Regions from separate parts of the Streptomyces sp. BK022 genome, predicted to be linked through region 1. Evidence: predicted binding sites of a transcription regulator. Region 1 holds the regulator's gene; each other region holds the start of a gene.

Region 1 (2,267 bases):
GGCGGGGGCGCCCAGGACGTGATCGAAGTGGGGGTGGGTCAGCGCGAGATGGGTCACATCCCGCCCGGCCAGCCGCCGTACCGCCGCCCGCAGCGCGGCCCCCTCCGCGAGACCCGACCCCGCGTCCACCACCAGGGCCGTGCCGGCGCCCACGACCAGCCCCACCGTGCAGTCCCAGCCCGGCAGCCGGCACCGGCCCACCCCTTCCGCCAAGTGCTCCCACCCGAGGTCTTCCCAAGTCACGGTCATACCTGGACGCTAGCCGGGGACAAGCCGGGCGGACGGCACCGACCTTGCCCGGTGACCACCCCGCGGCCGTACACTGGCCGGGGATGTCTGGCACTCGCACACGCAGAGTGCCAGGCGGGACACCGTAAGGGCCGTGGGGCGACGTGACGGAGGTGCGCATGCTGAGCGAACGCAGGCTGCAGGTACTGCGCGCCATCGTGCAGGACTACGTCGGCACCGAGGAGCCCGTCGGCTCCAAGGCCCTCACCGAGCGCCACAGCCTCGGCGTCTCCCCGGCCACCGTGCGCAACGACATGGCCGCACTGGAGGAGGAGGGCTTCATCGCCCAGCCGCACACCAGCGCCGGGCGCATCCCCACCGACAAGGGCTACCGGCTCTTCGTCGACAAGCTCGCCGGTGTGAAGCCGATGACGGCGCCCGAGCGGCGCGCGATCCAGAACTTCCTGGAGGGCGCGGTCGACCTGGACGACGTGGTGGCCCGCACCGTCCGGCTGCTCGCGCAGCTCACCCGGCAGGTCGCCGTGGTGCAGTACCCCTCGCTGACCCGGTCCACCGTGCGGCATGTGGAACTGCTCTCACTCGCGCCCGCCCGCGTGATGCTGGTGCTGATCACCGACACCGGCCGGGTCGAGCAGCGGATGGTCGACTGCCCCGCCCCGTTCGGCGAGGGACCGCTCGCGGACCTGCGCGCGCGGCTCAACAGCAAGGTGGCCGGACGCCGGTTCAGCGACGTACCGCGACTAGTCGAGGACCTCCCCGATGCCTTCGAGGCGGAGGATCGCGGTACGGTCTCCACAGTGCTCTCCACTCTGCTGGAGACACTGGTCGAGGAGAACGAGGAACGGCTGATGATCGGCGGCACCGCCAATCTCACCCGTTTCGGACATGACTTCCCCCTGGTGATCCGGCCCGTGCTGGAGGCCCTGGAGGAGCAGGTCGTGCTCCTCAAACTCCTCGGCGAAGCCAAAGATCCGGGCGTGACCGTGCGTATCGGGCACGAGAACGCCCACGAGGGACTCAACTCCACGTCCGTCGTGTCGGTCGGCTACGGTTCGGGCGGCGAGGCGGTTGCCAAGCTCGGCGTGGTCGGACCGACCCGCATGGACTATCCGGGAACGATGGGAGCGGTACGCGCAGTGGCACGGTACGTCGGACAGATCCTGGCGGAGTCGTAAGTGGCCACGGATTACTACGCCGTTCTCGGCGTGCGCCGCGACGCGTCGCAGGATGAGATCAAGAAGGCGTTCCGCAGGCTCGCGCGCGAGCTGCATCCGGACGTCAACCCCGATCCGAAGACCCAGGAGCGGTTCAAGGAGATCAACGCCGCCTACGAGGTGCTGTCGGACCCGCAGAAGAAGCAGGTCTACGACCTCGGCGGCGACCCTCTCTCGCAGGCCGGCGGCGCCGGTGGCGCGGGCGGCTTCGGAGCCGGCGGCTTCGGCAACTTCTCCGACATCATGGACGCGTTCTTCGGCACGGCGTCGCAGCGCGGCCCGCGCTCGCGCACCCGGCGCGGCCAGGACGCGATGATCCGGATCGAGGTCGAGCTGGACGAGGCGGCCTTCGGCACGACCAAGGACATCCAGGTCGACACCGCGGTCGTCTGCAACACCTGCAGCGGCGAGGGCGCGGCCCCCGGCACCTCCGCGCAGACCTGTGACATGTGCCGCGGCCGCGGCGAGGTCTCCCAGGTCACCCGGTCCTTCCTGGGCCAGGTCATGACCTCCCGCCCCTGCCCGCAGTGCCAGGGCTTCGGCACCGTGGTCCCGACCCCGTGCCCCGAGTGCGCGGGCGACGGCCGGGTCCGCTCCCGGCGCACCCTGACCGTGAAGATCCCCGCCGGTGTCGACAACGGCACCCGCATCCAGCTCGCGGGCGAGGGCGAGGTCGGCCCCGGCGGCGGCCCCGCCGGCGACCTCTACGTCGAGATCCACGAGCTGCCGCACTCCACCTTCCAGCGGCGCGGCGACGACCTGCACTGCACGGTCACCATCCCCATGACCGCCGCGGCCCTCGGC
Region 2 (2,267 bases), on a different contig from region 1:
GCGGCATCAAGTACGCGCCGATCTGGAACGAGGAGGTCTTCGTCGACCACTGGGAGTACCGCGAGGACGACAGGCGACTGCGCAGGGGTGACATCGTCCTCACCCACTTCCGGGGCACCGACGACTGGGACGGCACGATGGTCGACGACATGCGCCGTTTCCTGAACAAGGTCACCCGCGAGGGATACGCCGTGGCGCGCCTGGAGGACTACCTGTGAGGCGCGGGGCGCGGCCGGCCCGCCGTGCGGCACGGGCCGTCGCGCTCGCCTCGGCCGCACTGCTGCTCACCGGCTGCGCCCAGTCGGTCGACCCCATCGAACGCCTCGGCAAGAAGGCCGCGCAGGGCGTCCGCCGCCCGGCTCCGGTCCGCCCCCTCTCGGTCCGTACGGGGACGCGTGCGGTGGACCACGTGGCCACGACCGACCGGGTCGTCTTCCTGACCTACGACGCGGGGGCCGTACGCGACCGAAGGCTGGCCGCCCTGATCGGCGAACTCCGCCTGCCGGTCACCGTCTTCACCCGTGCCGAGGCCCCCGTCCACTGGCGCGCGAGGACCACCCGCCACGGCCTCGCCTACAAGGGCACCCCCGGACACCTGACCCCCGGCGACATCATCCGCATCACCCCGGGCCGGGAGGGCACCTTGGCCGAGCGCACGGAACAGGTGCTGAGGGAGGCCGGGCGAAGGGGCCTGACGCCGGGAAAGCTGAAGGACTACCTGTAGGTGTCTCAGCCCGTCCGGCGCTTGAGGGCGAGGCCCGTCCAGGGCCGAAGCGGGGGGCCGGGGGCGGCGGCCCCCTGGACGGCACGCGCGCCAACAGCACGGTGAAGCCACGCCGAACAGGTCCCGGATGCCGACGCGCCGCGCGGCAATTGGCACTCCGCTTGACCGAGTGCTAATCGCGGTCATAGTCTCGGCACTGGCACTCGGCACGCGAGAGTGCCAACAAAGCGACGGGCAGGTCCGGCACCCGCGACGACGGATCCACCTGGTCGCCACCTCAGACAGTCAACCCCGTGAATTCTCAGAAGGGGGAGGTCGGATCGTGACGACCGCCAGCTCCAAGGTTGCCATCAAGCCGCTCGAGGACCGCATCGTGGTCCAGCCGCTGGACGCCGAGCAGACCACGGCCTCTGGCCTGGTCATCCCGGACACCGCGAAGGAGAAGCCCCAGGAGGGCGCCGTCCTCGCCGTCGGTCCGGGCCGCTTCGAGAACGGCGAGCGCCTGCCGCTCGACGTCAAGGTCGGCGACATCGTGCTGTACAGCAAGTACGGCGGCACCGAGGTGAAGTACAACGGCGACGAGTACCTCGTCCTCTCGGCCCGCGACGTTCTCGCGATCATCGAGAAGTAGTTCACCCCGAAGCATCTGCTTCACCACTGCGCCCCTGGTTCCCGCGACCGTTAAGAAGCCGGGCGGCCGGGGGCGCAGGCACATCCACCCAGATTTTCCGAGAGGGCTCCCGCTGTCATGGCGAAGACACTGAAGTTCGACGAGGACGCCCGTCGCGCCCTTGAGCGCGGCGTCAACAAGCTGGCCGACACGGTGAAGGTGACGATCGGTCCCCGTGGCCGCAACGTCGTCATCGACAAGAAGTTCGGCGCGCCGACCATCACCAACGACGGTGTCACGATCGCCCGTGAGGTCGAGATCGAGGACCCGTTCGAGAACCTCGGCGCCCAGCTCGTGAAGGAGGTGGCGACCAAGACCAACGACATCGCGGGTGACGGCACCACCACCGCCACCGTGCTCGCCCAGGCCCTGGTCCGCGAGGGCCTGAAGAACGTCGCCGCCGGCGCGTCCCCCGCCGCCCTGAAGAAGGGCATCGACGCCGCCGTCAAGGCCATCTCCGAGGACCTGCTCGCCTCCGCGCGCCCGATCGACGAGAAGTCCGACATCGCCGCCGTCGCCGCGCTGTCCGCCCAGGACCAGCAGGTCGGTGAGCTGATCGCCGAGGCCATGGACAAGGTCGGCAAGGACGGCGTCATCACCGTCGAGGAGTCCAACACCTTCGGTCTGGAGCTGGACTTCACCGAGGGCATGGCCTTCGACAAGGGCTACCTGTCCCCGTACTTCGTCACCGACCAGGAGCGTATGGAGGCCGTCCTCGACGACCCGTACATCCTGATCAACCAGGGCAAGATCTCCTCGATCACCGAGCTGCTCCCGCTGCTCGAGAAGATCATCCAGACCAACGCCTCGAAGCCGCTGCTGATCATCGCCGAGGACGTCGAGGGCGAGGCCCTGTCGACCCTGGTGGTCAAC
Region 3 (2,267 bases), on a different contig from region 1:
TCTGCTTGAGCGGGGCCTCCAGCGCGAGCTTGACCGCGTTGGCACCGGTCGCCTCGTCGCCCGACAGCTCCAGCTTGTCGAAGACCTGGCCGGCCTGGAGCAGGGCCACGCCACCACCGGCGACGATGCCCTCCTCGACGGCGGCCTTGGCGTTGCGCACGGCGTCCTCGATGCGGTGCTTGCGCTCCTTGAGCTCCACCTCGGTGGCCGCACCGGCCTTGATGACCGCCACGCCGCCCGCGAGCTTCGCCAGGCGCTCCTGGAGCTTCTCGCGGTCGTAGTCCGAGTCGGAGTTCTCGATCTCGGCGCGGATCTGGTTCACGCGGCCCTGCACCTGCTCCGAGGAGCCGGCGCCGTCCACGATCGTGGTCTCGTCCTTGGTGACGACGACCTTGCGGGCGCGGCCCAGCAGGTCCAGGGAGGCGTTCTCCAGCTTGAGACCGACCTCCTCGGAGATGACCTCGCCACCGGTGAGGATGGCGATGTCGCCGAGCATGGCCTTGCGGCGGTCGCCGAAGCCCGGAGCCTTGACGGCGACGGACTTGAAGGTGCCGCGGATCTTGTTGACCACCAGGGTGGAGAGGGCCTCGCCCTCGACGTCCTCGGCGATGATCAGCAGCGGCTTGCCCGACTGCATGACCTTCTCCAGCAGCGGGAGCAGGTCCTTGACCGAGGAGATCTTGGAGTTGGCGATGAGGATGTACGGGTCCTCGAGCACCGCCTCCATGCGCTCCATGTCGGTCGCGAAGTAGGCGGAGATGTAGCCCTTGTCGAAGCGCATACCCTCGGTGAGCTCGAGCTCCAGACCGAAGGTGTTGCTCTCCTCGACGGTGATGACGCCTTCCTTGCCGACCTTGTCCATCGCCTCGGCGATGAGCTCGCCGATCTGGGTGTCGGCGGCGGAGATGGAGGCGGTGGAGGCGATCTGCTCCTTGGTCTCCACGTCCTTGGCCTGCTCCAGCAGGGCGGTGGAGACGGCCTCGACGGCCTTCTCGATACCGCGCTTGAGGGCCATCGGGTTGGCGCCGGCGGCCACGTTGCGCAGGCCTTCCTTGACCAGGGCCTGGGCCAGCACGGTCGCGGTGGTCGTACCGTCGCCGGCGACGTCGTCCGTCTTCTTGGCGACTTCCTTGACCAGCTCGGCGCCGATCTTCTCGTACGGGTCCTCGAGCTCGATCTCCTTGGCGATGGAGACACCATCGTTGGTGATCGTGGGGGCGCCCCACTTCTTCTCGAGGACGACGTTGCGGCCCTTGGGGCCGAGCGTCACCTTGACGGCGTCCGCGAGCTGGTTCATGCCGCGCTCGAGGCCGCGCCGCGCCTCCTCGTCGAACGCGATGATCTTGGCCATGTGAAGTGGTCCCTCCAGGACTGGGGGTGATTCCTTCGGACCGCGCCCGCGCCCGCGACGGACGGCTCGCCGGCCTCGTGGTTCCTTGCCCCACCCGGCCTGCGGGCCTCACCGACCCGGTCCTTCGTTGTCACTCTCACCTTCAGAGTGCTAACGCAATGATTAGCACTCCCCCAGGGCGAGTGCAAGCGCCTTCGGGGGATCAGGACGGGACTTAACAGGACGAAGGGCCCGCACCCTGTACGGGTACGGGCCCTGCGCTCAGCTGGAGACGTTCAGGCGGTGACGCGAACCATGTCGGCCTGCGGGCCCTTCTGACCCTGCGAGATCTCGAACTCGACCCGCTGACCCTCTTCCAGGCTGCGGTAGCCGTCCATCTGAATCGCGCTGTAGTGGACGAAGACGTCCGCACCACCGTCGACCGCGATGAAGCCGTACCCCTTCTCCGCGTTGAACCACTTGACGGTGCCCTGAGCCATGGCTAACTCCCCTATTACTGGCCCTTGCGCAGATCCACACCTCGTGAACCTGGGTCAGACCTCGCCCCCCAATCCTCCGGGGGCGTGCGCCGGAACGCGTCGACCGCGGCTGAATGTATCTGTCCAACTGCCGTCTGCAACAGGTCAATCGGACGAGAATTCTGGACGGACACAGTCCGGAATCTGCCGCAACTTCGGCTGAATTCGGGGCAAGTCGGGCCCCATAAATGCAACAAATGCCGCACATTACCCGCGCATTTTGGCTGCTTCTTGTCGGGCCGGCGGCATGAATCAAGGGCGCCCGGTCCGCGGGACCGGGAGCGCGTTCCCCAACTCTACCGCGCTCAATCACGCAGAATGGCCCCCTCCGTTTGTCTTGCGAAGGGGGCCACACAGAGGACCATTACCGACGGTAAATTTCAGCCGCCGGCGACCGC

Evidence for each region. Region 1 encodes HrcA, which represses chaperone genes, less so after heat shock. Its sites were predicted from a motif close to TTNGCACTCNGNNNNNCNGAGTGCNAA; they were not measured.
Region 2: groES (co-chaperone GroES) is a predicted target of HrcA. The motif match lies at 874-900, and genes of this name have one in related genera.
Region 3: groL (chaperonin GroEL) is a predicted target of HrcA. The motif match lies at 1,514-1,540, and genes of this name have one in related genera.

Annotation. Positions count from the first base shown of each region.
Region 1 covers NZ_SHKU01000003.1:443,743-446,009, forward strand. The annotation lists gene EV284_RS13515 (MBL fold metallo-hydrolase) at 1-249, opposite strand, end outside; gene hrcA (heat-inducible transcriptional repressor HrcA) at 408-1,424, shown strand; gene dnaJ (molecular chaperone DnaJ) at 1,425-2,267, shown strand, end outside.
Region 2 covers NZ_SHKU01000002.1:230,406-232,672, forward strand. The annotation lists gene EV284_RS07185 (polysaccharide deacetylase family protein) at 1-218, shown strand, start outside; gene EV284_RS07190 (hypothetical protein) at 215-724, shown strand; gene groES (co-chaperone GroES) at 1,047-1,355, shown strand; gene groL (chaperonin GroEL) at 1,473-2,267, shown strand, end outside.
Region 3 covers NZ_SHKU01000007.1:344,917-347,183, forward strand. The annotation lists gene groL (chaperonin GroEL) at 1-1,351, opposite strand, end outside; gene EV284_RS28140 (cold-shock protein) at 1,627-1,830, opposite strand; gene EV284_RS28145 (MoaD/ThiS family protein) at 2,250-2,267, opposite strand, start outside.